3 regions of the Leifsonia sp. 10N434 genome follow, and region 3 is predicted to be linked to each of the others. Evidence: predicted binding sites of a transcription regulator. Region 3 holds the regulator's gene; each other region holds the start of a gene.
The links. The regulator HrcA, encoded in region 3, represses chaperone genes, less so after heat shock. The targets are predictions, from matches to a motif close to TTNGCACTCGNNNNNNNCGAGTGCNAA.
Positions count from the first base shown of each region.

Region 1: the regulator HrcA is predicted to act here: its motif matches at 4,453-4,479, upstream of groES (co-chaperone GroES).
Region 2: the regulator HrcA is predicted to act here: its motif matches at 8,159-8,185, upstream of groL (chaperonin GroEL).

Region 1 is NZ_JBFTHV010000007.1:134,012-143,745, reverse strand. It holds gene tsaE (tRNA (adenosine(37)-N6)-threonylcarbamoyltransferase complex ATPase subunit type 1 TsaE) at 1-38, shown strand, start outside; gene tsaB (tRNA (adenosine(37)-N6)-threonylcarbamoyltransferase complex dimerization subunit type 1 TsaB) at 48-683, shown strand; gene rimI (ribosomal protein S18-alanine N-acetyltransferase) at 731-1,165, shown strand; gene tsaD (tRNA (adenosine(37)-N6)-threonylcarbamoyltransferase complex transferase subunit TsaD) at 1,162-2,232, shown strand; gene AC1DB1_RS16935 (DUF4190 domain-containing protein) at 2,488-3,165, shown strand; gene AC1DB1_RS16930 (THUMP-like domain-containing protein) at 3,242-4,435, opposite strand; gene groES (co-chaperone GroES) at 4,569-4,865, shown strand; gene rarD (EamA family transporter RarD) at 4,933-5,907, shown strand; gene guaB (IMP dehydrogenase) at 5,996-7,498, shown strand; gene AC1DB1_RS16910 (ABC-F family ATP-binding cassette domain-containing protein) at 7,728-9,416, shown strand; gene AC1DB1_RS16905 (MalY/PatB family protein) at 9,451-9,734, opposite strand, start outside.
Region 2 is NZ_JBFTHV010000004.1:365,266-374,999, reverse strand. It holds gene AC1DB1_RS13120 (acetyl-CoA C-acyltransferase) at 1-193, opposite strand, end outside; gene AC1DB1_RS13115 (Lrp/AsnC family transcriptional regulator) at 338-766, opposite strand; gene pdhA (pyruvate dehydrogenase (acetyl-transferring) E1 component subunit alpha) at 916-1,992, shown strand; gene AC1DB1_RS13105 (alpha-ketoacid dehydrogenase subunit beta) at 1,989-3,032, shown strand; gene AC1DB1_RS13100 (dihydrolipoamide acetyltransferase family protein) at 3,029-4,408, shown strand; gene AC1DB1_RS13095 (hypothetical protein) at 4,425-4,556, shown strand; gene AC1DB1_RS13090 (DMT family transporter) at 4,579-5,544, shown strand; gene AC1DB1_RS13085 (nitroreductase family protein) at 5,585-6,136, opposite strand; gene msrB (peptide-methionine (R)-S-oxide reductase MsrB) at 6,139-6,540, opposite strand; gene AC1DB1_RS13075 (DUF3263 domain-containing protein) at 6,679-7,035, shown strand; gene AC1DB1_RS13070 (LytR C-terminal domain-containing protein) at 7,050-7,604, shown strand; gene AC1DB1_RS13065 (cold-shock protein) at 7,789-7,992, shown strand; gene groL (chaperonin GroEL) at 8,231-9,734, shown strand, end outside.
Region 3 is NZ_JBFTHV010000002.1:358,440-368,173, forward strand. It holds gene AC1DB1_RS07390 (PhoH family protein) at 1-890, opposite strand, end outside; gene AC1DB1_RS07395 (histidine triad nucleotide-binding protein) at 1,000-1,353, opposite strand; gene AC1DB1_RS07400 (HNH endonuclease signature motif containing protein) at 1,490-2,863, opposite strand; gene AC1DB1_RS07405 (16S rRNA (uracil(1498)-N(3))-methyltransferase) at 2,990-3,730, opposite strand; gene dnaJ (molecular chaperone DnaJ) at 3,749-4,858, opposite strand; gene hrcA (heat-inducible transcriptional repressor HrcA) at 4,886-5,905, opposite strand; gene AC1DB1_RS07420 (DUF4870 domain-containing protein) at 6,113-6,706, shown strand; gene AC1DB1_RS07425 (DUF4870 domain-containing protein) at 6,856-7,236, shown strand; gene hemW (radical SAM family heme chaperone HemW) at 7,280-8,509, opposite strand; gene AC1DB1_RS07435 (DUF1990 family protein) at 8,512-9,159, opposite strand; gene lepA (translation elongation factor 4) at 9,167-9,734, opposite strand, start outside.

The sequences.
Region 1 (9,734 bases), on a different contig from region 3:
GATACGGCCCGCGCTGGCAGTCGCCGCCGCTCGCCTAGGCTGGAATCATGCTTCTCGCGATCGACACCTCCGCAGGAACGAGTGTCGCCGTCGTCGATCGGGACGGCGGGATGCTCGCCGAGCGCACGGAACCCGACACGATGCGGCACGCCGAGGTCGTCGGCGAACTGATCGAGGCGGTGCTGCGGGAATCCGGCGTAGCCGTCGCGGCGCTCTCCGGCGTGGTCGCCGGGATGGGTCCCGGCCCGTTCACCGGCCTGCGCGTCGGCATCGCCGCGGCCAAGGCGTTCGCTTTCGGCGCTGGCAAGCCGCTCGTCCCGGTGGTCAGCCACGACGCCGTGGCGTTCGAACGGTACGCGGCCGGACACGAGGGTCCTCTGCTCGTCGTGACCGACGCCCGACGCCGCGAGCTGTACTGGTCGACCTACACCGGCGTGGACGACGCGGGTCTGCCGATCCGCTCCGACGGCCCCGGCCTGAGCCGCCCCGACCGGCTTCCCGAGACCGACCCCACCCAACCGGACCCCGCCCGCGTCGATGCGCGCATCGTGTCGGCCGGCTCGCTCGGGATGCTCGCCGAACTGCTGTACTCCAACGGCCGGCCCTTCGCCGCCGACGAGCCGCTCTACCTGCGCTCGCCGGATGTCACGCTCTCGAGCGGCCCCAAGCGGGTGAGCGCGTGACCGCCTGGCAGCTGCGCCGCGCGACGCCCGACGACGTCCCGGCGATCATGGAGCTCGAGCGCTCGACGTTCACGACCGACGCCTGGTCGGAGCACTCGATGCTGTCCGAGGTCCGCAGCGAGCACACCTACTACCTGGTGGCCTTCGAGCCCGAGCATCCGGAGCGCATCGACGGGTACGCGGGCCTGCTGTCGCCTGCGGGAGCCGCCGAAGGAGACATCCAGACCATCGCCGTCGCTCCCGCCGCTCGGCGCCACGGCCTCGGCCGCGCGCTGATGCTGGCCCTGATCGGCGAGGCGCGCAAACGCGGCGCCCGTGAGGTGTTCCTCGAGGTGCGCGCCGACAATCCGGCGGCCCAGACGCTCTACCGGGCGCTCGGCTTCGAGGAGATCGGGGTGCGACCGCGCTACTACCAGCCCGACGACGTGGACGCGATCGTGATGCGCCTCATCGTCCCGACCCCGGAGACGACCGTCGCATGAACCGCGAGAATCCGCTGGTGCTCGGCATCGAGACCTCCTGCGACGAGACCGGGATCGGGATCGTGCGGGGAGACACCTTGCTCGCCAACACCATCGCCTCGTCGATGGAGGAGCACGCCCGCTACGGTGGCGTCGTTCCCGAGGTGGCGGCCCGTGCGCACCTCGAGGCGCTCACGCCGACGCTCCGCACCGCCGTGGCGGACGCGGGCATCGAGCTGGCCGACATCGACGCGGTGGCGGTGACGAGCGGTCCGGGCCTGTCCGGCGCCCTGATGGTGGGCGTCGGGGCGGCGAAGGCGCTCGCGGTGTCGCTCGGCAAGCCCATTTACGCCGTCAACCACCTCGTCGGACACGTCGGGGCCGACCTGCTCGACGCGCACGGCGGGCCGGGGCATCCGGTCGAGCTCCCGACGATCGCCCTGCTCGTCTCGGGCGGGCACACCTCGCTGCTGCTCGTGCGCGACCTGGTCTCCGATGTGGAACTGCTCGGCGAGACGATCGACGACGCCGCCGGTGAGGCCTTCGACAAGGTCGCCCGCGTGCTGGGGCTGCCCTACCCGGGCGGACCGCAGATCGACCGGGTCGCCGCGGGCGGCGATCCGCGCGCCATCCGTTTTCCGCGTGGGCTCACCAAGCCGAAAGACCTGGACGCGCACCGATACGACTTCTCGTTCTCCGGCCTCAAGACGGCCGTCGCCCGCTGGGTGGAGCAGCGGCAGGATGCGGGCGAGCCGGTGCCGGTCGCCGATGTCGCGGCGAGCTTCCGCGAGGCGGTCGTCGACGTGCTGCTCACGAAGGCGCTCGCCGCCTGTCGCGACTACGACGTGCCGCGCCTGCTGCTCGGTGGCGGAGTGGTCGCCAATGCACGCATCCGGGAGGTCGCGGTCGAGCGCACCGAGGCGGCCGGAGTCGCGCTGCGCATCCCGGCGCTCTCGCTCTGCACCGACAACGGTGCGATGATCGCGGCGCTGGCCGCGCAGCTCATCCGGGCCGGGCACGAGCCGAGCACGCTCGGCTTCTCGGCCGATTCGACGCTGCCGGTCACGGAGATCCAGGTCGCGCGCTGAGCGGATGCGGTCCGGTCGGATGGGCTCCGGTCGGATGCGCGCAGGGCGCCGCCAGCTGTCCCGCCGTCCCGCGGTCCCGCGGTCTGAACCGTGTGGTACCACGGTGCCGAATACGGCTCCCGGCCTGACCAGACCGGCCCGGCCGGAATACCCTGGGATGACAGCGCTCGCGCGGGTCTCGTTGACACCTCTGAGGGCGCCTGCCACTATGGCTGCGATACAGGAACCTCTCAGAATTCGAAGGAGATTGGCCTCATGACCGACCCGAACGTGCCCGCGGAGCCGACGGACCCCGCAGCCGGAAACGGCGCAGTTCCGCCCGCCCCGACGGACGACACCACCGGCGCGGTTCCCCCCACGCCTCCCGTCTCCGACGCGGCAGCCGCTGCTGCCGCTCCCGCCCCGGTCGAGGGCGCACCCGCTCCGGCCGCACCGCCGGTCCCGCCGGCCCCGCCCGCTCCGGGCTACGGTCAGCAGGCGCCGTACGGTCAGCCCGCATACGGACAGCCGGCCTACGGCCAGCAGCCCCAGCAGCCGTACGGTCAGCCCGGCCAGCCCGGCCAGCCCGGCGCTCCCGCCTACGGGCAGCAGCCGCAGCAGCCGTACGGCCAGGCCGCCTACGGGCAGCCGGCGCCTGGCTACGCGCAGCCGTACGCCCCTCAGGCGAAGTCGCCCGTGCTGAGCATCCTGTCGATGGTCGGCGGCATCCTGAGCGTCGTGCTCGCCTGGGTGTACGGCCTCGGGTTCCCGTTCGGCGTTGCGGCCGTGATCCTCGGATTCATCGGCCGCAAGAAGGAGCCGGCGGCGAAGGGATTCTGGCTCACCGGCATCATCACCGGTTTCGTGGGGATCGCGATCGCGATCGTCGAGTGGGCGGTTATCATCATCGCCCTGATCGCGTTCTCGACCTACCGCGGCAGCTACACGTACTGAGCCCGGCCTCACCAGAGGCACGAACGGCCGGTCGGCGCACAGCGTCGGCCGGCCGTTCTGCGTGTCCGGGGGCCGCTCAGGCGGGCAGCCGCTCCACCAGGAGCGCGGTGTGCCGCCCCGCGACGCGCGTGAGCACCACGGTGGCAGAGCCCGATCCGCTCAGCGACAGGCGCTTGCGCAGGGCGGCGGGGTCGACATCCACCCCGCGCTTCTTGATCTCGAGGGTGCCGATGCCGCGCTGCCGGAGCGCCCGCTTGAGCTCCTTCTCCTGGAAGGGGAGGGTCTCGATCACGCGGAACCCCGTGGCGAACGGTGTGGAGGTGGCGTCGTCGGACGTGAAGTAGGCGATGCCGTCGGAGAGCATCCGGGCGTTCAGCGAGCGCGCGAGGTCGCCGATGAGACGGGCCCGGATGACGGCGCCGTCGGGCTCGTAGAGATAACCGCCGAGCGGGCCGGCCTCGACGTCTTCGCTGTCGGACGGCGCCGTCAGCTCGCTGGCCTCGTCGCCGTGCAGCACGAGGGCGGCGCGACGGATGCCCGACCGGGCGAGCGCGCCGAACCAGAGGCCCATCTCGACCAGCTGGCCGTCGACCGACACCCACTGCGCCTCGGCGCCCGTCGGGATGAGGTCGCGGTCGAGTCCGGGGCCGAGCTTCACGCCGACGGACCGGCCGGTTCCGAGCTCGAAGGCGAAGCCGAGCGACGGGGAGTAGTCGTCGGGGTCGGTGAGTCGCGCGGTCTGCCCGTGGCCGGCGGTGCGGCGGGCGGGATCGAGGAAGACGCCGTCGATCCCGTGCAGGTCTGCGTCTTCGGCCAGCCCGTGCTCGACGGTGGCGTTGTCGAACGGGGCGAGGTTGTAGCTCGCGATGGCCGCGGTGACCTCGTCGGCCTCGACGGCGGTCACCTCGAGGTCGAGCGCGGCGAGCGACATGGCGTCGCCGCCGATCCCGCAGCCGAGGTCGGCGACCCGGGTGAGCCCGGCGGCCGCGAAGCGCCCGGCATGCCGGGCGGCGACGGGAAGCCGCGTCGCCTGCTCGAGGCCGGCCTCGGTGAAGAGCATCCGGTCGGCGAAGGGACCGAACTTGGCGGCGGCTTTCGTGCGCAGCTTGGACTGCGTGAGCACGGCCGCCACGAGCCCCGGCGGATGCCCGGCCTTGCGCAGCTCGGTGACCAGAGCGAGCACATCCGATTTCGAGTGGTACGGGGGGAGGGAGTCGAGCAGCCGCAGCCCCTCGGGCGACAGCAGCTCGACCAGCTCAGACCGTTCCATGGCTTCACGCTACCCTCTTGGCACTCACGTTGCGTGACTGCTAATGAACCCTCTAAACTCGTGTTAGCACTCTCCGTGCGAGTGTGCTAACTCCAGTCTTCACGTCAGTGTTAGTTCAAGAAAGAGGTCAACCGTGTCGGTCTCCATCAAGCCGCTCGAGGATCGCATCGTTATCAAGCAGGTCGAGGCTGAGCAGACCACTGCTTCGGGTCTTGTCATCCCCGACACCGCCAAGGAGAAGCCCCAGGAGGGCGAGGTCGTGGCGGTGGGCCCCGGCCGTATCGACGACAACGGCAACCGCGTTCCGCTCGACGTCGCCGTCGGCGACAAGGTCATCTACTCCAAGTACGGCGGAACCGAGGTCAAGTTCGGTGGAGAGGACTACCTCGTCCTCTCGGCTCGCGACGTTCTGGCCGTCATCGTCCGCTGACGATCGGCTCTGAAGGCCCGGATGCTCAGGCATCCGGGCCTTCGTCGTCTGTGCGTAGAATCACCAGGTGTCCTCGAGCGAAACAGAACCAGCCGTCGCCGTCGCCGTCGCCAAGCCGTTGACGGAGCATCGCCGATCCGGGCTGATCTATGCGATCTCGGCGTACGTGCTGTGGGGCATCCTGCCCATCTACTTCCTCTCGCTGGTGCCGGCCAGCGCCTTCGAGATCGTGGCGTGGCGCGTTCTCTTCTCGCTCGTCTTCTGCGCCATCCTGCTCACCGTCACGCGCAAGTGGCGGGCCTTCGCCACGCTCCTCACCAACAAGCGCGTCGTCTTCACCATGGGGGTGGCCGGCGCCCTCATCTACGTGAACTGGCAGACGTATGTGCTCGCGACGGTCTCCGGCCACGTGGTCGAGGCGGCCCTCGGTTACTTCATCAACCCGATCGTCACGGTCTTTCTCGGAGTGATCGTGCAGCGCGAGAAGCTGCGCGTCGCCCAGTGGGTCGCGGTGGGCATCAGCATCATCGCGGTGGTCGTGCTGGCGGTCGGGTACGGCTCCATCCCGTGGATCGCTCTCATCCTCGCGTTCTCGTTCGGCCTCTACGGCCTCATCAAGAAGCGCGTCGGGCCGTCGGTCGACGCGGTGTCCGGGCTCACGCTCGAGACGCTGTGGCTCACCCCGGTCGCGATCGTCCAGCTCGTCGTCGTCGGGGCGACCGTCGGCATCACGATCGGCACGATCAGCGTCTGGCACACCGTCGCGATGGCGGGCGCGGGAGTGATCACCGCTGTGCCGCTGCTCTTCTTCGCCGCGGCGTCGCGCCGGCTCCCGCTGGTCTACATGGGCTTCATCCAGTACTTCGCCCCGTTCATCCAGTTCCTGGTCGGCGTGGTGGTGCTCCACGAGGCGATGCCGCCCGAGCGCTGGGTCGGGTTCAGCATCGTCTGGCTCGCGCTCCTCATCCTGGCGATCGACCTCGTCGCGTCCGCGCGCTCGAACCGCAGGACCGCCGCCCTCGACGTCGCGACCGTGGAATAACGCTCAGGGTTCTGCCGTTAGCATTGAGTATCCGTGGCGCTGGTGGCGGGCGGATTCTCCCATTCCTCGCGACGCTCTAAGGGGTGAAATGGATCAGACGGATCCGTTCGGCTTCATCGGATTGACCTACGACGACGTGATGCTCCTGCCCGGGCACACCGACGTCATCCCGAGCGAGGCGGACACGTCCTCCCGGCTCACCAAGCGCATCACGGTGGCGTCCCCGCTGTTGTCGAGCGCGATGGACACGGTGACCGAGTCGCGCATGGCGATCGCCATGGCGCGCAACGGCGGCATCGGCATCCTGCATCGCAACCTCTCGATCGAAGACCAGGCGGCGCACGTCGACAAGGTCAAGCGGTCCGAGTCGGGCATGATCACCAACCCCGTCACCACCACCCCCGACGCCACCGTCGAAGAGGTCGACCAGCTCTGCGGTCAGTTCCGCGTGAGCGGCCTGCCGGTGGTCGAGGGCGATGGAACCCTCGTCGGCATCATCACCAACCGCGACATGCGCTTCGTCTCGCCGTTCGAGCGCACGACCACGTATGTGCGCGATGTCATGACCCGGCAGCCGCTGATCACCGCGCCGGTCGGCATCGACCCCGACTCCGCTGTGGCGATCTTCGCCCAGCACAAGATCGAGAAGCTCCCGCTCGTCGACGCCGACGGCAAGCTCAGCGGTCTCATCACGGTCAAGGACTTCGACAAGAGCGAGAAGTACCCCAACGCCACCAAGGACGACGAGGGCCGCCTGCGGGTGGGCGCGGCGATCGGCTTCTTCGGCGACGCGTGGGAGCGCGCGATGGCGCTCGTCGACGCGGGCGTCGACGTGATCGTCGTCGACACGGCCAACGGCGACAGCGCCGGAGTGCTCGACATCATCCGCCGGCTGAAGGCGGAGCCGCGCGCGGCGCACGTCGACATCATCGGCGGCAACGTGGCAACCCGCGCCGGGGCACAGGCTCTGATCGACGCCGGCGCCGACGCGATCAAGGTCGGCGTCGGACCGGGCTCGATCTGCACCACGCGCGTCGTCGCGGGCGTGGGCGTCCCCCAGGTCACGGCCGTCTACGAGGCGTCGCTCGCCGCCCGTGCGGCCGGTGTGCCGCTCATCGCCGACGGCGGTCTGCAGTACTCCGGTGACATCGCCAAGGCGCTCGTCGCCGGCGCGGACACCGTGATGCTCGGCTCGCTGCTCGCCGGAACGGCCGAGTCGCCCGGCGACCTGGTGTTCGTCAACGGCAAGCAGTTCAAGAACTACCGCGGCATGGGATCGCTGGGCGCTCTGCAGACGCGCGGCAAGAAGACCTCGTACTCGCGCGACCGCTACTTCCAGGCGGATGTGCCCAGCGACGAGCAGCTCATCGCCGAGGGCATCGAGGGACAGGTGCCGTATCGCGGACCGCTGTCGGCCGTCGCCTACCAGCTGATCGGCGGCCTGCGGCAGTCGATGTTCTACGTGGGGGCGCGCACCATCGCCGAGCTCAAGGAACGCGGCAAGTTCGTGCGCATCACGGCGGCCGGACTCAAGGAGTCGCACCCGCACGACATCCAGATGGTGGTCGAGGCGCCGAACTACCGCCGCTGACCCTGGTCTCACCTCGCTGACCCGTCTGACCTCCACAACTCCGGAAGATCCCGCCTCACCGCGGCGAGCTTCCGGAGTTGTGCGTTAATCGACGGGGTGTCGAGCGAGAGTTCCGGAATTGCGGACGGGGCGACCGCGGGTCGACGGGACGAGCGCGGTCGTCTATTCTGGAAGGCTCGTTCGACGCGGGCGCCCCGCACCAGGGCTCGCACCGAATGAAAGCACTCCCGTGGGATACATCGACGTCGCCGGAATCGGCTATTCACTCGCCGACGGCCGTCCGCTGCTCGACGACGTCTCGTTCCGCGTGGGGGAGGGCAGCGTATCGGCGCTCATCGGCGCGAACGGGGCGGGCAAGTCGACGCTGCTGCGCATCATCCGGGGCGAGCTGAAGGCCGACACCGGCAGCATCGGGATCGACGGCGGCCTCGGGGTGATGGACCAGTTCGTCGGGCATGTGCGCGACGACCGTACGGTGCGCGACCTCCTCGTGTCGGTCGCGCCGCGCGCCGTGCGCGCGGCGGCGGAGGCGCTGACTGCGGCCGAGGAGGCCATCATCGAGCGCGACGAGACCGACACCCAGCTCCGCTACGCGTCGGCCCTTGCCGACTACGCGGATGCGGGCGGCTACGAGCAGGAGGTCGTCTGGGACCACTGCACGATGGCCGCCCTCGGCATCCCGTTCGAGCGCGCCCAGTACCGGGGCCTCCGGTCGCTGTCGGGAGGCGAGCAGAAGCGTCTCGTGCTCGAGGCGTTGCTGCGAGGGCCGGAGCAGGTGCTGCTGCTCGACGAGCCGGACAACTATCTGGATGTGCCGGCCAAGCGCTGGCTCGAGGAACAGCTGCGTGCGACCCAGAAGACCGTGCTGCTGGTCTCGCACGACCGGGAACTGCTGGCGAACGCCGCCGACCGGATCGTGACACTCGAACTCGGCGCGGCCGGCAACACCACCTGGACCCACGGCGGCGGCTTCGCCGGCTACCACCAGGCGCGCGACGACCGGATGGCCAGGCTCGAGGAGCTGCGCCGGCGCTGGGACGAGGAGCACGCGAAGCTGAAGGCCCTCGTGCTGCGGCTGTGGGAGAAGGCGAAGTACAACAGTGATGTCGCACCTGCGTACCGCGCCGCTCAGACGCGACTGGCGAAGTTCGAGGAGGCCGGTCCTCCGCAGCTGCGCCCGCGCGAGCAGGAGGTGACGATGCGCCTCACCGGTTCGCGGACGGGTCGTCGCGTCGTCGAGTGCTTCGATCTGGAACTCACCGGGCTGATGCGCGCATTCAGTGCGGAGATCTGGTTCGGCGAGCGGGTGGCCGTGCTCGGGTCGAACGGGTCGGGCAAGTCGCACTTCCTTCGGCTCCTCGCCGCGGGCGGCACCGATCCGGATCCGGCGGCCGGGCACCTCGCCTCGGCGGAGCAGTCGGGCCCTCCCGTCGCGCACTCGGGCGTCGCGAAGCTCGGCGCGCGCGTGGTGCCGGGGCTGTTCGCGCAGGCGCACGAGCATCCGGAGCTGGTGGGCCGCACCCTGCTGGAGATCCTGCACCGCGGCGACGACTTCCGTTCGGGGATGCCCAGGGACGCGGCCAGCCGGGTGCTCGACCGCTACGGGCTCGCCGCCTCGAGCGAGCAGACGTTCGAGTCGCTCTCGGGCGGCCAGCAGGCGCGGCTACAGATCCTGCTGCTCGAGCTGTCGGGCGCGACGCTGTTGCTGCTCGACGAGCCGACGGACAACCTCGACCTCGTCTCCGCCGAGGCGCTGGAGGAGGGTCTGCGCGGGTTCGAGGGCACGGTGATCGCCGTGACGCACGACCGCTGGTTCGCGCGCGGGTTCGACCGCTACCTGGTGTTCGGCGCCGACGGGGGCGTGTACGAGTCGGATGAGCCGGTGTGGGACGAGGCGAGGGTGGCCCGGGTGCGGTGAGGCTCGGGAGATCCGGGCAGGCTGGCGGGTCCGGTCAGGGCCGCACCGAGGCGAGCCGGAGCACGGCCTCCGTGAGCACCGACGGGGAGCAGGCGAAGTTCAGCCGGGCGAACCCGGCGCCCTCGCGCCCGAAGTCGGGACCGGGCACGAGCGCGACCCGCGCCTCGTCGAGCGCCAGCCCTGCCGGTTCGACACCCCAGTCGAGCGGGCGGAAGTCGAGCCACGCCAGGTAGCTCGCCCGTGGCTCGCGGTAGCGTACCTCGGGCAGGTACTGCGTGAGCAACTGGGTGAGGAGCGCCCGATTCGCCTCCACCGCGG
Region 2 (9,734 bases), on a different contig from region 3:
TGCGGTTGTCCTCGCCCGCCTGATTGGCGGCGCCGAGGATCACCTCGTCGAGCAGGAGGGGGTCGACGTTCGCGCGACGCACGGCCTCGCCGACGACGAGGGCGGCCAGATCGTCGGGCCGGATGCCGGAGAGCGCACCGCCGTACCGGCCGACGGCCGTGCGGACACCGCCCACCAGGTAGGCCTCGGCCATCGCATCTTCTCCCGACGTCGTCGTCGTTGCTTCACTGCTTCGCGCTGTCGCTGCTGTCGCTGCTTTCGCGGCGTCGCTGCCGATCGTATTTACCGACCGAACGTTCAGCAAGTAATCCTCGCAGACGCGCCGCCCGGCCACAACTCAACGTGTGTCGTGGTCCTCGAAGATCAGCGACGTCTTCGTGTCGCGCACCGACGGGATGGCGGGGAGCTCCTCCAGCACCACGCGTCGCAGGTCTTCGTTGTCGCGGGCGCGCACGAGCAGGATCACGTCGAAGTCGCCGCCGACGAGCGCGAAATGCTCCACCTCGGGGATCGACCGCAGCCGGTCGCGCAGCTCGTGCCACGACGACTGCTCCACGCGCATCGTCACGTAGGCCGAGGAACCGCGCCCGGAGCGCGCCGGGTCGACCTTGGCCGTGAATCCGGTGATCACGCCCTCATCGAGCAGGCGCGCGAGCCTCGTGTAGGCGTTCGCGCGGGAGACGTGCGCCGCATCGGCGACCGCCGTGATCGACGCCCGCCCGTCCGCGCGCAGGGCATCGACGATGCGGGAGTCGATTTCGTCCATGCGGCGGCCCTCCATCGGGTTCGATGCGAGACAGTCTGCCATCGAAATCGCCCCGACGACAGCATCCGTCTCGATATCCGCCGACAGATGGCGCACGCGGTCCAGCGAAGTCATCCTGAGAGGGAGCGACGTCTTTCAAAGGAGAACGGATGCACGCCCACGATCTGCTGCCGCGCGACACCCCCGTGCGGCTCATCGAACAGGACGGCTCGTCCCACCCGGACGAGCAGTACCCCACCCCGTCCGTCGAGCGTCTGACCGACGGCTATCGCCATCTCGTGGTCGGCCGCCGCATCAACGACCAGGCCAACGCGCTGGTGCGGCAGGGAAAGCTCGCCGTCTACCCGTCGTCGCACGGCCAGGAGGCCTGTCAGGTCGCCGCCGCGCTGGTGCTGGGCGCGGAGGACTGGCTGTTCCCGACCTACCGCGACACCGTCGCCGTGATCACCCGGGGCGTCGATCCGTTCGAGGCCTTCCTGCTGCTGCGCGGGGACTGGCACTCCGGCTACGACCCGCGCGAGCACCGAATCGCCCCGCAGGCCACCCCCCTGGCCACGCAGCTGCTGCACGCCGTCGGTTTCGCTCACGCCGCGAAACTCCGGGGTGAGGACACCGTCGTCGTCGCCCTCTGCGGCGACGGAGCGACCAGCGAGGGCGACTTTCACGAGGCGCTCAACTTCGCCGCCGTCTTCCACGTTCCCGTGGTCTTCCTCGTGCAGAACAACGGCTACGCCATCTCGGTGCCGCTGAGCAGGCAGACGGCCGCCCCGTCGATCGCGCACAAAGCGATCGGTTACGGGATACCCGGCCGCCAGGTCGACGGCAACGACCTCGCCGCTCTGCTCGCCGTGCTCGGCGAGGCCGTCGAGAACGCGCGCGGCGGGGGAGGGCCGGCCCTGATCGAGGCCATCACCTACCGGATGCAGTCCCACACCAACGCCGACGACGCCACCCGCTACCGCAGCGACGAAGAGGTGCGGCCGTGGCTCGAGCGCGACCCGCTGGTGCGCCTCCGAACCTGGCTCACGGCGCAGGGCGCGTTGAGCGAGGGCGACGACGCCGCCTTCCACGCCCAGGCCGAGCGGGTCGCCACCGACCTGCGCGCGGCGATCAACGCCGACGCCGTACCGCATCCGGACGACCTCTTCGCATTCGTCTACGCCACCCCCACGCCGCAGCTGCGCGAGCAGTCGGCCATGCTCGCCGCCGAGGAGGCCGCCCGATGACGCTCATGCACGATGCCAACGTGACGCAGGACGCCGTGTCGCAGGACGCCGCGACGCAGCCCACCACCATGACCATGGCGCAGGCGCTCAACCGCGCGCTCGCCGATGCGCTCGAGCAGGATGCGTCGGTGCTCGTCTTCGGCGAGGACGTCGGCGTGCTCGGCGGGGTCTTCCGGATCACCGACGGCCTCACCGCGCGGTTCGGGGAGCAGCGCTGCTTCGACACCCCGCTCGCCGAGGCCGGCATCGTCGGCACGGCGGTCGGCATGGCGATGAACGGGATGCGCCCCGTCGTCGAGATGCAGTTCGACGCCTTCGCGTATCCCGCGTTCGAGCAGATCGTCGACCACGTGGCCAAGATGGGCAACCGCACCCGTGGCTCCGTTCGCCTGCCGATGGTCATCCGCATCCCGTACGCGGGCGGCATCGGCGGCGTCGAGCATCACTCCGACTCCTCGGAGGGCTACTACGTGCACACGCCCGGGCTCACGGTCGTGTCCCCGGCGACGCCGCAGGACGCCTACGGGCTGCTGAGGGCGGCGATCGCGTTCCCCGACCCGGTCGTCTTCCTCGAGCCGAAGAAGCTGTACTGGTCGACGGGCGTCGTCGACGTGACCGCGCCGCTGCCCGAGCTCGGCCGCGCACGGATCGCCCGCGAGGGCACGGATGCCACCCTGATCGCCTACGGGCCGTCGGTGCCCGTGGCGCTCGCCGCCGCCGAGGCCGCCGAGCAGGAGGGGCGCAGCCTGCAGGTGATCGACCTGCGCAGTCTCGTGCCGTTCGACGACGAGACCGTGTGCGACGCCGTGCGCGCGACCGGCAGAGCGGTCGTCGTGGCGGAGGCGCCCGGGTTCGCCAGCATGGCGTCGGAGATCGCGGCGCGCGTCTCGGAACGCTGCTTCCACTACCTTGAGGCGCCGGTGCGACGCGTGACCGGCTTCGACATCCCGGCCGCGCCGCCGAAGCTCGAGCGGTACTCGCTGCCGGGAGTCGACCGGATCCTCGACGCCGTCGACGACCTGCAGTGGGAAGACGCATGACCGCCCGCGTCTTCGCGCTGCCCGACCTCGGCGAGGGCCTCACCGAGGCCGAGCTCGTGCACTGGCTCGTCGCGATCGGCGACACCGTGCGCATCGACCAGCCGATCGCCGAGGTCGAGACCGCGAAGTCGATCGTGGAGGTGCCGTCGCCGTACGCCGGCGTGATCGAGAAGCTGCACGGCGAGGAGGGCGACACGCTGGATGTCGGCGCGCCGTTCATCGAGGTGCGCGAGCCGGCCGACGATGCGGCGGCTCCCGCCCAGAGCAGCGAACCGGATGCGGCTGCGCCCGCCGCTGCCGGCTCGGGCTCCGGTCACGTGCTCGTCGGCTACGGCACGTCGGACATCCAGCATTCTGCGCGCCGCCGCCGGGGCCGCGCGTCCACGGTCACGGCCGCGCCGGCCGCGCCGGCCGCAGCGACCGCGCCGGCCGCAGCGGCCGCGCCGGTCACCGGGATCGTGCCCGTCATCTCACCCGTCGTGCGCACCCTGGCACGGACGCACGGCGTCGACCTGTCGACGATCCGTCCCACCGGCGACGGCGGCGTCGTCACCCGCCGCGACGTCGAGCAGGCGTTCGCGACCCAGGCCGAGCCGGCGATGCCGGGCACCGAGCCCGCCTCCGCACCCACTTCCGCGCCTGCGGACGGCGCTCCGGCCGACTCGCGCACCGGCCTCGCCATCGCGGCGACGACCCCGTTCAGCCTGTTCCGCCGCACGGTGGCCGCGAACATGACGCGCAGCCGCTCCGAGATCCCCGAGGCGACCGTGTGGGTCGACGTGGACGCGACCGAGCTGTGGGACGCGCGCAAGCGCATCCGGCTGGGGGACCGCACGCCGTCGCTGCTGTCGTTCGTCGCCCGCTTCACGCTGGCCGCGCTCGCCAGGCGCCCAGAACTCGCCGGCCGGGTGACCGCATCCGGCGACGGGCTCGAGACCTTCGAGGGCGTCAACCTCGGGTTCGCCGTCGACTCGCCACGCGGGCTGGTCGTTCCGGTGGTGCGCCGCGCAGACCGGATGACCATCCGCGAGCTCGACGCCGCCTTCGACCGCCTCACCCGGCAGGCACGGGAGGGATCGCTCGCCCCGGCCGAGCTCACCGGCTCCACGTTCACGATCAACAACTACGGGAGCCTCGGCGTCGACGGCAGCGCCGCGATCATCAACCACCCGGAGGTCGCCATCCTCGGGATCGGCCGGATGATCGAGCGTCCGTGGGTCGTCGACGGCGCTGTCGTGCCGCGCCGGATCGCCCAGCTGTCCCTTGTCTTCGACCACCGCGTCACCGACGGCGGTGTCGCGGCCGGGATGCTGCGCGAGGTCGCCGACGCCGTCGAGTCGCCGCTCGCGTTGCTCGCCGACGCGCCGCCGGCGTGAGCGTACGCTGAGGCGCATGACCGACAAGAAGCCCTCCGAGACCGACGACGACCACGACCTGAGCGAGGAGAAGCTCGTGGCACCCGAGGAGAACATCGACTGGCTGCCCCAGCCGGAGCCGACCGATGGCGAGGCACCGGCCCCCTGACCGCGGCCCGTAGGCTTGGGTGGTGAACACGCCGCCCAAGCCCCATCTTCCCGTCTGGGTCGCGATCGTCGCCCTGGTGCTCTGCGGCGCCCTGGTCGCGGTGCAGTCCCGCATCAACGGCGAGCTCGGCCGGCAGCTCGGCGACGGCTTCACGGCCGCGCTGATCTCCTTCGGCTCCGGCCTGGTCATCCTGGTGATCGCGCTGGCGTTCGCTCCGGCCGGCCGGCGCGGGCTGGGGCGCGTGCGCACAGCCCTCCGCGACGGCGAACTGCGCTGGTGGTACGTCTGCGGCGGCGCGGCCGGTGCGTTCCTGGTGCTCTCGCAGGGACTGACGGCCGCCGTGCTCGGCGTGGCCCTCTTCACGGTGGCGATCGTCGCCGGGCAGACGGTCAGCGGCCTCGTCTTCGACCGGATCGGTCTCGGCCCCGGCGGCAAGCGCCTGCTCACCGCTTCGAGGGTGGTCGGCGCCGTCCTCGCCCTGGTCGCCGTCACCTGGGCCGTCTCGGCGCAGCTGAGCGGCTCGGTCCCGCTCTGGATGCTCGTGCTGCCGCTGATCGCGGGGCTCGGCCTCGGCTGGCAGCAGGCGGTCAACGGGCGCGTGCGTGTCTCCTCCGGAAGCGCGCTGACCGCGACGTTCCTCAACTTCCTCGTCGGGACCGCCGTGCTGCTCGTGCTCATGGTGGTGCACTCGGCGCTCGTGGGATGGCCGACCTCGCTGCCGACCGCACCCTGGCTCTATCTCGGCGGCGCGATCGGCTGCATCTTCATCGGGGGCTCGGCGCTCCTGGTGCGCGTGACCGGAGTGCTGGTGCTCGGCCTCGCCACGGTGGCCGGTCAGCTGCTGGCGGCGCTGCTGCTCGACGTGGTTGCGCCGGCGGACGCGCATCCGGTGGCCTGGTCGACGGTCGCGGGAACACTGCTGGCCCTCGTCGCGGTCGCGGTCGCCAGCATCCGGTGGAAGCGGCCTGTCGCGTCTACTGAGGCGTAAGCCGCCGTGGCCCTCCGAGCGTGGCCCTCCGAGCGTGGCCCTAGGAGAGGGTCGTGAGGTACCGCTCCGGGTCGATCGACTTGCGGAAGCCTTCCTTCGAGCCGTCCGGGATGCCGCCGACGTAGAGCCAGCCCAGCAGCCGCTCGTTCTTCTTCAGGCCGTGCATCGCGTGCACCGCCTTCGAGCGGGTGTGGTGACCGGTGCGCCAGATCACGCCCCAGCCCGCATCGTGCAGCAACAGGCTCAGGATGTGCGCGACGCCCGAGGCCACCGCGTCCTGCTCCCAGCCGGGCACCTTCTCGCTCTTCGTGCGCACCGCGACCACGGCGAGCAGCAGAGACGAGCGGAGCGGCTTGGAGGCGAGCTTCTCCGCGTCGGAACCGTTCGCGTGGGCGTCCTTGACGAACGCCGCGCCGAGGCGCTTACGGGCGTCGCCGCGGAGTTCGATGATGCGCCACGGGTGCATCGAGCTGTGATCGGCGACGCGTCCCGCGGCTGCTACCAGGGGGAGCAGCTCCTCGTGCGACGGGGCGGCTTCGGTGACGCGCGAATAGGAGCGCCGCGACGAGACGGCGTCGACGAGGGAGACCACGGTCACTCGGCCGGGCTGAAGTTGAGCGAGATCGAGTTCATGCAGTAGCGGTCGCCCGTCGGGGTGCCGAAGCCGTCGTCGAAGACGTGGCCGAGGTGCGAGCCGCAGGCGGCGCAGCGGACCTCGGTGCGGACCATGCCCAGGCTGCGGTCCTCGATGAGCTGCACGGCCTCGGGCCGCACCGACTCGTAGAAGCTCGGCCAGCCGCATCCGGAGTCGAACTTGGTTCCGGACTTGAAGAGCTCGGCGTTGCAGGCGGCACAGGTGTAGAGGCCGGCGCGGCTCTCGTCGAGCAGCTCGCCGGTCCAGGGACGCTCCGTCGCGGCCTCGCGGAGCACCGCGTACTGCTCGGGGCTGAGCTCCTCGCGCCACTCATCGTTGCTCTTGGTGACGTCGTAGTTCATGGCGGGGTCCTTTCGTCAGACACAACACTAAACGGCGGCGGGGTCGTCCCTGTTCCCTGATTCGCCGCCTGACCTGCCACGGGATTTCCAGGCGACGTGCCGCGGGCTTGGGGCAACACACAGAATCGCGCAAATAGGATGAACCGCGAATGGCGGCTCGACATGGCAGTAGCTCGGTACGCGACGGAAGGGCGTGAGGTGGCGAACGCGGCAGACGACCAGGCTCGCTCCGCGCATCCGGACACGGGACTGAGCGAACGCGATGCCTCGATCCTCGCCTTCGAGCGGCAGTGGTGGCGTCACGCCGGCGCCAAGGAACAGGCGATCCGCGAGGAGTTCGGTCTTTCCGCGGCACGGTACTATCAGCTGCTTGGGGCGTTGATCGACTCGCCGGCCGCCCTGCAACACGACCCGATGCTCATCAAAAGGCTGCACCGCGTGCGCGAAGCTCGCATCGCCGCCCGGAGCACCAGGACGCTCGCGTCCGACAACTGAGGACCCCCGACACGATGGCTGAGAAGTACCCGAAGGACCGTTTCGACACGATCCCAGAAGACCTGCACCGCGTCGGCGCCCACCGGGCGCCCCGCGCGCGCGGCCGTGGCTGGATCGGCGTCGGCTGGGCGGCTCTCGCCACCGTCGTGCTCGTCGGCCTCGGCGTCTTCGGTCTGTCACTTGTTGACAGCGGCAACTCCTTCAACGGCGCCATCGGTTCGACGTCGAAGTCGGCGACGGCAACGCGCACGCCGACACCGACGCCGACCATCACTCCCATCGTCGACCCCAAGCTCACCGTCAACGTGCTGAACGGCACGGCGACCGCCGGGCTGGCCAACTCCGTCGGCGATGCCCTCGCCAAAGCCGGCTGGAAGGTCGGCGCTCGCGCCAACGCCAGCGAGACGGACCTGACGCAGACGATGGTCTACTACTCCGACCCCAAGAACCAGGCGGCCGCCCTCGGCGCTGCCAAGAGCCTGCCCGGTGCGAAGATCGGCCAGACGCAGGACTACGCGGAGACGGGCGCCGACCTCACCGTCGTCGTCGGCAGCGATTACAAGGGCTGATCCCCGTCGCATCCGGCCGCTCGCGGACCAGATGTTTCAGGCGTGTTTAACTTCGAACGAATTCGCGTCATTTCGTGCCTCATTCGTGAAAATGCTGGTGATTACTTGGATCGAAAGCATTAGTATCTGGATTCAACGCGCGGTGATGGGCCGTCGCTTCGAAACACAGCAATGGGAGTAATGCATGGCGAACGGAACCGTGAAGTGGTTCAACGCTGAGAAGGGCTACGGATTCATCACCGTCGACGATGGGGGACAGGACGTCTTCGTCCACTACTCCGCAATCGACATGAGCGGCTACAAGGTCCTTGAAGAGGGCCAGCAGGTCGTGTTCGAAGTCGGTAGTGGGCAGAAAGGCCCGCAGGCCGAGTCGGTTCGTCCGGCGTAGCACGCAGCTAGACCAATACAGGAGGAGCGCCGGCCCACGTGGCCGGCGCTTCTTCGTGCGCGGTGCGCCGCTCGGTGCTCCGCTCGTTGCTCCGCTCGTTGCTCCGCTCGTTGCGAACGGCGGCGTCTCGTCTTGCACTCGACAGCCCCGAGTGCCAGAATCGCTTTTAGCACTCCATCTGATCGAGTGCTAACCATTCGCATCTTTCGCAGACGTCCGGGAGGGACGAGAAACAAACATGGCAAAGATCATTGCTTTCAACGAGGACGCGCGCCGCGGCCTCGAGCGCGGCCTGAACATCCTGGCCGACACCGTCAAGGTGACGCTCGGCCCGCGCGGTCGCAACGTTGTGCTCGAGAAGAAGTGGGGCGCCCCCACCATCACGAACGACGGCGTCTCCATCGCCAAGGAGATCGAGCTCGACGACCCGTACGAGAAGATCGGCGCGGAGCTCGTCAAGGAGGTCGCCAAGAAGACCGACGACGTCGCCGGCGACGGAACCACCACCGCTACCGTGCTCGCTCAGGCGCTCGTCAAGGAGGGCCTCCGCAACGTGGCCGCCGGCGCCGACCCGATCACCCTCAAGCGTGGCATCGAGAAGGCTGTCGCCGCGGTGACCGCCGAGCTCATCGCCAACGCGAAAGAGGTCGAGACCAAGGAAGAGATCGCCGCGACCGCGTCGATCTCGGCCGGTGACTCGGTCATCGGTGAGATCATCGCCGAGGCGATCGACAAGGTCGGCAAGGAGGGCGTCGTCACCGTCGAGGAGTCGAACACCTTCGGCACCGAGCTGGAGCTCACCGAGGGCATGCGCTTCGACAAGGGCTACCTGTCGCAGTACTTCGTCACCGACCCGGAGCGCCAGGAAGCGGTCTTCGAGGACCCGTACGTCCTGATCGCCAACCAGAAGATCTCCAACATCAAGGACCTGCTGCCAATCGTCGACAAGGTGATCCAGGCGAACAAGCAGCTCCTGATCATCGCCGAGGACGTCGACGGCGAGGCTCTGGCCACGCTGATCGTCAACAAGATCCGCGGCATCTTCAAGTCGGTCGCCGTCAAGGCTCCCGGCTTCGGCGACCGCCGCAAGGCGCAGCTGCAGGACATCGCCATCCTCACCGGCGGTCAGGTCATCTCGGAGGAGGTCGGACTCAAGCTCGAGAACGTCACCCTCGACCTCCTCGGTACGGCCCGCAAGGTCACCATCACCAAGGATGAGACCACCATCGTCGAAGGCGGCGGAGACCCCGAGCAGATCGCGGGCCGCGTCGCCCAGATCCGCAACGAGATCGAGAACACCGACAGCGACTACGACCGTGAGAAGCTGCAGGAGCGCCTGGCGAAGCTCGCCGGCGGTGTTGCGGTCATCAAGGCCGGCGCCGCGACCGAGGTCGAGCTCAAGGAGCGCAAGCACCGCATCGAAGACGCCGTGCGCAACGCCAAGGCCGCTGTGGAAGAGGGCATCGTCGCCGGTGGTGGCGTCGCGCTCATCCAGGCCGGCAAGACCGCTTTCGAGAAGCTCGAGCTCACGGGCGACGAGGCGACCGGTGCGAACATCGTCAAGGTCGCCATCGAGGCTCCGCTCAAGCAGATCGCCATCAACGCGGGCCTCGAGGCCGGCGTCGTGGTCGAGAAGGTCCGCAACCTGCCGGTCGGACACGGCCTCAACGCCGCGACCGGCGAGTACGTGGACATGCTCGCCTCGGGCATCAACGACCCGGTGAAGGTCACCCGCTCGGCGC
Region 3 (9,734 bases):
TACGCGTCGACGATGCGGCCGACGAGCGTGTGGCGCACGACATCGTCGCTCGTCAGTCGCGCGAAGTAGATGTCGTCGATGTCTTTGAGCACGCGCGTCACCAGCCGCAGGCCGCTCGCGGCCGTCGGAAGGTCCACCTGGGTGATGTCACCGGTGACCACCATGCGGGAGCCGAACCCGAGTCGCGTGAGGAACATCTTCATCTGCTCCGGCGTCGTGTTCTGCGCCTCGTCGAGCACGATGAACGAATCGTTCAGCGTGCGGCCGCGCATGTAGGCCAGCGGGGCCACCTCGATCGTGCCCGCTGCCAGCAGCTTCGGAACGATCTCCGGGTCCATCATCTCGTTGAGCGCGTCGTAGAGCGGGCGCAGGTACGGGTCGATCTTGTCGGTGAGCGTTCCGGGCAGGTAGCCCAGCCGCTCCCCCGCCTCGACGGCCGGACGCGTGAGGATGATGCGGTTGACCTCCTTGCGCTGCAGGGCCTGCACCGCCTTGGCCATCGCCAGGTACGTCTTGCCGGTTCCCGCCGGGCCGATGCCGAACACGATCGTGTTGTGGTCGATCGCGTCGACGTACTGCTTCTGGCCGAGCGTCTTGGGACGGATGCTCTTGCCCCGTGCCGTCAGGATGGCCTGGCTCAGCACATCGGACGGGCTGAGGTTGAGGTCGGTGTCGAGCATCTTCGCCGAGCTCGTGACCTCGGCCGGGCTGAGTTCGTGGCCGTTGCGGACCATCTGCAGCAGCTCTTCGATGAGGCGCCGCGCGGCATCCACCTGGGCGGGGTCGCCGATCAGCGAGATCTCGTTGCTGCGGACGTGCACGTTCACCAGCGGGTACTGGTGTTCGAGCGTGGTCAGCAGGCGGTCCTGCGGGCCGAGCAGCCGGACCATCGCCACTCCGTCGACCTCGAACCGCGCTTCTGCCTGGCCCTCGGTCGGGCGATTCGCGCTGCTCTGGCTCGTGCTGTCGTGCTGTCCGTTGCGCTGCGGCGTCGGTTCGCTAATCGGCAAGGCTTCCTTCCTCGAGCTCCCCGCTCAGAATGTGTGCATGGACGTGGAACACTGTCTGTCCCGCTCCCGCCCCGGTGTTGAAGATCAGTCGGAAATCGCCGTCGGAGAGCTCCGTCGCAAGCTTCTGAGCAACCTCGACCACGTGCGCCAGCAGAGCCGGATCGCCCGCGGCCAACTCGGCCACATCGCTGTACTCCTCGGTCTTCGGCACCACGAGCACGTGCACCGGCGCCTTCGGCGCGATGTCGCGGAACGCGATGACCCGATCGTCGTCGTAGACGATGTCGGCCGGGATCTCTCCGGCGATGATGCGCGAGAAGATCGAGCGCTGGTCGGTTTCCATACTCTCCATCTTAGAGTTCGGCTCCGTCATTGGGGGTCGATCGGGGCAATGGCACAGACGATGGCGGGCACCGTTCGCGATCGGCGGAACGGCGCCGTCGGTCGCGTGGTGGCGGGCGTCGCCCGATCGAACGCGGTCATCCCGTGGGTCTGAGCCGGACCCGGCCACCGGCTCGCGGCCTTCGGGTCGCGTCGAGGTGCCAGGGCGGGACGAAGTGCGGCACCGCGTCGCGCACCACGATGTCCCAGTCGTCCTGGTGGACGCGGTGATGATGACTCGAGCACAGCAGCACGCCGTTGCGGAGATCGGTCGGTCCCGCATGCGCCTCCCACCAGCGGATGTGGTGCGCCTCGGTATAGGTCGGTGGATGCGGGCATCCGGGCCACGCGCAGCCGTCGTCGCGCTCCGCGAGAGCCAGCCGCTGGGCCTTCGAGAACAGCCGCCTGCTTCGGCCGAGGTCGAGCACCTCGCTCGCGCCACCGAGTACGACAGGGATCACTCGGGCGTCCAGTGCCATCCGCCGTGCGGTCGACGCGCTGATCGGAGTCGACACAGCGTCGATCTCCGCTGCGCCGATGCCGGCCCGCAATGCATCGAGGCCGACGCGCACGACCATCGTCACGGGTGCACCGCCCAGGCTCACGCGTTGCTCGCAGGCGGCGAAATGCCGGAACACCTCTGTTCCGGCGTCGGATCGACGCTGTGCGATGGTTCGCGAGTCGGGCAACTCCTCGATCGACTCACCCTCGGCACAATCGCTCGAACCCTCGTCGGTATCCCTGAATCCAACCGACCGCATCCCATGCCCGACGACCGCGTCGATCGCCGAAACCACATGGCCTGCCGACTCCGGATCGAGGTACCAGTCGACATGCGTCATCCCGTCGGACGTGGTGCTGATCGCGAGCGACCGTCGCTGCCGTTGTCGCTCCTCCCGTGGGCGGATGCCGTCTTGATCGAGACGATCCCGCACGTGAACGGCCAGGCACCGCAGGTCGGCCACGCCCAGATCGCGGGCGCGCTCGACCAGCAGGCTCTCGCCCAGAGAGCGTTCGTCCACGCTGCAGTTCGCTTCCGCCTTCGTCAGCTCGCGCACGATGACGGCGGCCTCGTCGAGGCTGAGGATCGCGCCGCCGGCATCGTCTGCGCCGAGGGCAGCGGCGACCACCGGGAACCGGGACGGGAGACTCTCACCCACGAGCGACCGCCGCGGAGCGATCGCTTCGCCCACCACGTGCATGGTGCGTGCGGCAGAAAGCGAGATGCGCCACCGCTCCGCCAGCAGCGATGCAATGGATGCATGACCTGCGCGCGACACCGGGTTCTCGTCGCAGGGAAGAATCGAACGCGCAACCACTTCGCCCACCACCCGCAGCTTCACCGCGTCGAGTGCGGCCTGGAGCTCGCCGAGCTCGGTGAGGGCCCCGAAAAGCTCGTCGCGGGCGAACCGATTCGGCGTGGCGAAGGGCGCAAGGAACTCGCGCATCCGATCGGCGTGGCGGTTGGTCATGACACCAGTCAATCAGCGACCACTGACATTCGGACCGTCAGAATGACCCTCTGATCAGGCAATTACCTGTGGACAACTTTGGGAACTAAGGACCTGTGGAGGAGAGTCCGCGAGACCCGGCTGAACTCACCAACGCCCGAGCGCACCGTTCAGCACAGCCAACGCAGCGGGTCCGGCCGTCGACGTGCGAAGCACCGTCGTCCCCAGCCGCACCAGCTCCGCTCCCGCAGCGGTCAGCAGCCCGAGTTCCTCCGGCGCGATCCCGCCCTCCGGCCCCACCACGAGCACGAGCGGGCGCGCATCCGGACCCGTCTCGACGACGATGTCGCTCAGCCGCGTCGTCGCATCCGGCTCGAGCACCAGAACGCGCGATGATCCACTCAACTCGGCCACCGCCTTCGTCGACGACAGCTCGCCGACCGACGGCACCCACGCCCGGATGGACTGCTTCGCCGCCTCCCGCACGATCGTCGCCCAGCGGTCGCGGCCCTTCGCGATCTTGGCGCCCTCCCAGCGCGACACCGAACGCGCGGCGGCCCAGGGAACCACCCGGTCGACACCCAGCTCCGTCGACGCCTGGATCGCCAGCTCGTCGCGGTCGCCCTTGGCGAGGGCCTGAACCAGCGTCACCGCAGGCGACGGGGATGCGACGTGCTGAACCGTTTCGACCTCGATCGTCAGCTCGGTGGACGTGGCCACCAGAACCTCCCCGGTCGCGATCAGTCCGCGGCCGTTGCCGATCATCACCGACTGGCCGGGACGCGTGCGGTTCACCGTCGCCGCGTGCTTGGCCTCCGGGCCGGTCAGCGAGAGCCGGGCGCCCACGTCGATCGACTCCAGGTCTTCACGGAAGTACAGCGCGCTCATGACGGACCAGACCCCGGATCAGACGTTGAGGAACCGGTCGCGCAGCTTCGCGAAGAGACCCTGCTGGAATCGCGCCAGGGTCGGCTCGGTGTGCTTGTGGGCCGCGGCGAACTGCTTGATGAGTTCGCGTTCCTTGTGGTCGAGCTTCACCGGCGTGACCACCTGGATGCCGACCCGCAGGTCGCCTCGCCCACTGCCACGCAGGTGCGTGATGCCGCGGTCCTTGATCGTGATGATATCCGCGCTCTGCACGCCGGCCTTGAGGTCCATGCTGATGTCGCCGTCGAGGGCCTTGACCGTCGCGGTGGTGCCGAGGATCGCATCCGTCATCGCGACCTCGAGGGTGCAGAGCAGGTCGTCACCGTCGCGGCTGAAGACGTCGTGGTGCTTGACCTTGATCTCGAGGTAGAGGTCTCCGTTGGGGCCACCGGCGGGACCGGCCTCGCCGCTGCCCGGCATCTGCAGACGCAGGCCGGTGTCGACGCCGGCGGGGATGTCCACCGGTACGGTACGGCGGGCGCGCACGCGTCCCTGACCCTGGCAGGTGACGCACGGCGTGGCGATGACGGTGCCGTACCCGCGGCAGGTGCCGCAGGGGCTCGAGGTCATGACGTTGCCGAGGAGCGAACGGACCGAGCGCTGGATGCTGCCGGTGCCGTGGCAGATGTCGCAGGTGACCGGCGCCGTGCCCGGCTGGCAGCAGGACCCGTTGCAGGTCTCGCAGACGACAGCCGTGTCGACCTCGAGGTCGCGGTGGGTGCCGAAGATGACCTCGTCGAGGTCGACCTCGACGCGCAGGAGCGCATCCTGACCGCGCTCCCGGCGCGACTTGGGGCCGCGCGACGTTCCGCCGCCGCCGAAGAAGGTCTCGAAGATGTCGCCGAAGCCGCCGAAGTCCGCGCCGCCTCCGCCACCGAAGCCGGGCTGCGGGCCGAGGTCGTACTGCTGGCGCTGCTGCGGGTCGCTCAGCACGTCGTACGCGTGCGTGACCTGCTTGAATCGCTCGGACGCCTCCGGGCTGGGGTTGACGTCGGGGTGGAGTTCCCTCGCGAGGCGGCGGTACGCCTTCTTGATCTCGTCGGGGGTGGCGTTGCGCTCAACGCCCAGGACTTCGTAATGGTCGGCCACGTACGGCTTTTCCTTCTCGTTCGGTGCTTATTCGCCCAGCAGGCGGGAGAGGTATCGGGCGACCGCGCGAACGGCCGCCATGTTGTTGGAGTAATCCATGCGGAGCGGTCCGAGCACACCCAGCCGGGCGATGTCGGATCCGGAAGAGGTGTAACCGCTGGAGAGCACGCTGGTCTCGGCCAGGCCGAAGGCGGCGTTCTCGCGACCGATGCTGACGGCGACGCCGTGCTGATCGGTGGCCATCTCGCCGAACAGACGTAGCAGCACGACCTGCTCCTCGATCGCCTCCAGCACCGGGAAGATGCTGCCGGTGAAATCGTGCTCGGTGCGCACGAGGTTCGCAGCGCCGGCCATGACCAGCTTCTCCTGGCGGTTGGCGGCGATCTGGTCGATCAGTGCGCTCGCCACGGGCGCGACGAGGCCGCGGGTGCGCTCGGTGAGCGCCTCCGGCAGATCGTTGAGCCGGTGTGCGGCGTCGTTCAGCGACAGCCCGGCCGACGCGCCGTTGATGGCGCCCCGGATCTCCGCGACGTCTTCATCGCTCAGGTCGGACCCGAGTTCGATGACGCGTTGCTCGACCGCGCCGGAATCCGTGATCAACACGCTGAGCAGCCGTCGCGGCGCCAGCATGACGAGCTCGATGTGCCGGATGCGCGAGCGCGCGACCGACGGATACTGCACCAGCGCGACCTGGTTGGTGAGCTGCGAGAGCAGGCGCACGGTGCGCGCGAGCACGTCGTCGAGGTCGACGGACTGCCCGAGGAACACCTCGATCGCCTGCCGCTGCGCGGGACTGAGCGGACGCATCTCGGCGAGATGGTCGACGAACAGCCGGTAGCCCTTGTCCGTCGGCACCCGGCCGGATGAGGTGTGGGGCGCGACGATCAGCTCTTCTTCTTCGAGCGCCGCCATGTCGTTGCGGATGGTCGCGGCGGAGACTCCGAAGGCGTGCCGCTCCACGATGCTCTTGGAGCCGACCGGTTCACGAGACGCGACGTAGTCCTGCACGATCACACGCAAAACCTCGAGGCTGCGCTCGGACACCATACGACTCGCCTCCTGTCCGAACTGTTAGCACTCACTTCTCTTGAGTGCTAATCATATCGTGCCGACACGCAGACACATTCATTGCACGCCTGAGATTCACAGCAGTACCGTATGCATGCGCTCCCACAACTGCGTGGCGCGCACTGATCGGCAGGCCCGGCCGGCCGACGGTTCGATCCGAACGAGCTCGAACGAAAGGCACCGATCATGAGCGACCCGACTCAACCCCCGAGCGATCCGGCCGCGGGCGGGGTTCCGCCGCAGCAGCCGCAGCAACCCGTTCCGCCCGCAGGCGCCGTACCGCCGCCTCCTCCCCAGCAGCCCTACGGATCGGTTCCGCCGCAGCAGCCCTACGGATCGGTTCCGCCCCAGCAGCCGCAGCAGCCGCAGCAGCCGTACGGCGGCGTTCCGCCCCAGCAGCCGCAGCAGCCGTACGGCGCACCGGCCGCCCCGCTCGACCCGGCCCAAGACAAGCAGTGGGCCTCCTTCGCGCACCTCGGCGGCATCCTCTGGATCCTGCCGTCGCTGATCATCTTCCTCGTCTTCAAAGACCGCGGCCGGCTGACCAACCAGGAGGCGAAGGAAGCGCTCAACTGGCAGATCACCTGGATCATCGTCTGGATCGCCTCCCAGATCGTCGGCGCCATCCTGTCGTTCACGGGCATCGGCTGGCTGCTCTTCGGCCTGCTGATCCCGTGGGTGCTCTACGTCGTGAACCTGGTGTTCTCGATCCTCGGTTTCGTCAAGGTCAACGGCGGGGGAACGTACCGGTATCCGGTGAACTTCCGGTTCATCAAGTAGGTCGGCGCCGCCTCAGCGACGGGCGCGAGAAGAAGCCGGGAGGCTGACAGCCCTCCCGGCTTCTTCTCAGTTTCGGCTCGATCGTCCTAGAGTTGGTGGCGACAGTGGTCCCGACCCGCCCGCAGTCCGGGCGCACCCAAGGAGTGAAGATGTCCGCAACGCCCCCGCCCCCTCCCGGAGCGCCGTATGGCGGTACTCCGCAGCAGCTCAGTCCGTCCGACGAGAAGCTCTGGTCGACGCTCGTCCACATCGGCGGCATCCTGTTCAACTGGATCCCGGCGCTGATCGGCTACCTCGTGCTGAAAGACAAGGGACCGTTCGTGCGGGCGCACACCGCGACCGCGCTCAACTTCCAGATCACGATCTTCATCGCCTACATCGTCGGCTGGCTGCTGACGATCGTGTTCATCGGGTTCCTCATCCTGGCGGCCGCCTGGGTGATCAACATCGTCTTCAGCATCATCGCGGCGGTCAAGGCGAACCAGGGCGAGTTCTACACCTACCCGCTCGCCATCAAGTTCGTCAGCTAGTCGCGAAAGCGCCCGGTCCGCCGGCCGCGGCCCGCTTTGCCGGTCAGTCGTCGGCCAGCAGGCGCCGCACAACGGCATCGGCCAGCAGCCGCCCTCGCAGTGTCAGTTCCACGACACCGCGCAGGGCGGCTTTCGCGTCCACGAGGCCGTCGGCGATCAGGCCGGCCACGGCCGTGCGGCCGTGCTGGTCGAGCTCGGTGGTCGAGAGTCCGTCCCGGATGCGCGTCAGCAGCAGCACGCGCTCGACGCGCTGCGTCTCGGCATCCAGCGTCTCGCGGCCCGCGGCCGGCGACTCGCCCGCGAGCACCCGGCCGGCGTACGCCGCAGGATGCTTCACGTTCCACCAGCGCACGCCGCCGACGTGGCTGTGCGCGCCAGGGCCGATGCCCCACCAGTCGTGTCCCTGCCAGTAGGCGAGGTTGTGGCGAGACCGGTGGGCGTCGTCCGTCGCCCAGTTGCTGACCTCGTACCAGCCGTAGCCCGCGGCGGCGAGCCGAGCATCCGCCAGTTCGTACATGTCGGCCTGCAGGTCCTCGTCGGGTTCCGCGACGCCGCCCGATTTGATCTGGCGCGCGAGCTTGGTGCCCGGCTCCACGATCAGCGAGTAGGCCGACAGATGGTCGGGACGGCAGGCGATCGCGCTCTCGAGCGACCGCGACCAGTCGTCGAGCGACTCCCCCGGCGTGCCGTAGATGAGGTCGAGGCTCACCTGGAGCCCGGCGGCACGCGCCCACTCGACGACGAGCGGAACGCGCTCGGGGTCGTGGGTGCGCTCGAGGGTGGCGAGCACATGAGGCACAGCCGACTGCATCCCGAAGGAGACTCGCGTGAAACCGGCGGCCGCGAGCTGCTCGAGATACGCGGCATCGACGGAGTCGGGATTGGCCTCGGTCGTCACCTCGGCGCCCTCGGCGAGGCCCCACGCGTCGCGCACGGAGGCGAGCATGGCCGTCAGGTCGGTCGCCGGCAGCATCGTCGGCGTGCCGCCCCCGAAGAAGACGGTGGACGCCGCACGCGGTGCGATGCCGGTCGCCTCGAGCACCCCGGCCGCGAACGCGACCTCGCTGATCGCATGCGCGGCGTAGTCGCTCTGCGCGACTCCGCGGAGCTCGGTCGCCGTGTACGTGTTGAAGTCGCAGTAGCCGCAGCGCACCCGGCAGAACGGCACGTGCAGATAGACGCCGAAGTTGCGTTCGGCGGCGCGCTCGGCGGTCGACGCGGGCAGCAGGCCGTCGGCGGGCGCCGGATCGCCCAGCGGAAGAGCACTCGGCACGGTCAGACCGACCGAACGGGCAGGAGGGCGCGCAGGTACTTCGCCGTGTAGTGACGCTGCACCAGCCGCAGGATGGGCCCGAACGCACGGTAGAAGCCGTTCGCCGGCCGCGAGAACGCACGCAGCACGAACCAGACGGACCCGTCGTCCCGCTGCTCGACGATGAACGCCTCCTCGCCGCTCTCCGGATGCCCGTGCAGGGTTCCGTAGGCGAAGCCGGCGCGGTTGGGCTCGTCGATCACGTAGACGACGCGCATCGGCGCCGAGACGTGAATGGGACCGAAGGGGATCTTGAGCACGGCGGTCATGCCGTTGGCGATGTACGGCGACCCGTCATCCGCGAACACGGCCTCGGCCTGACGGTGCTCCTGGAGCTTGGCGGGCGAGCCGTCCGGGTTGAAGATCACCCCTTCGTACTGCACGCCGGTCCCCTCGTGGGCGTCGGTGACCTTGATCCCGCTCCCCCGTTGCACGCCCCACGTCATGAGGGAGGTGACCGCCGTGGCGAAGCGCTCCTCGCCGCTGCCGAGCCGCGCCTGGCGCTCAAGGGGGCGGTAGCCCTTCGGCGGGTAGTACAGCAGGTCGGGAGCCTGCGTGCCGCCCACCGCGCCGTACGTCACGGGCTGATCGGTGAACGTTGAGCGTCGCATGGCGTGCCTACTTCTTGTCCTTCTTCTCGACGTCGCCCGAGAGCGCGGCGATGAAGGCTTCCTGCGGTACCTCGACCCGGCCCACCATCTTCATGCGCTTCTTGCCCTCCTTCTGCTTCTCGAGGAGCTTGCGCTTGCGGGTGATGTCACCGCCGTAGCACTTCGCGAGCACGTCCTTGCGCATGGCCCGGATGCTCTCGCGGGCGATGATCCGCGCGCCGATGGCGGCCTGGATCGGCACCTCGAACTGCTGGCGCGGGATGAGCTCGCGCAGCCGCCCGGTCATCAGCACGCCGTAGGCGTAGGCCTTGTCGCGGTGCACGATCGCGCTGAACGCGTCGACCTGCTCGCCCTGCAGCAGGATGTCGACCTTCACCAGATCTGCCTCCTGCTCGCCGGCGGGCTCGTAGTCGAGCGACGCGTAGCCGGCGGTGCGGCTCTTGAGCTGGTCGAAGAAGTCGAACACGATCTCGCCGAGCGGCATGGTGTAGCGGATCTCCACGCGGTCCTCGCCGAGGTACTCCATGCCCATGAGCGCGCCGCGGCGGCTCTGGCACAGCTCCATGATGACGCCG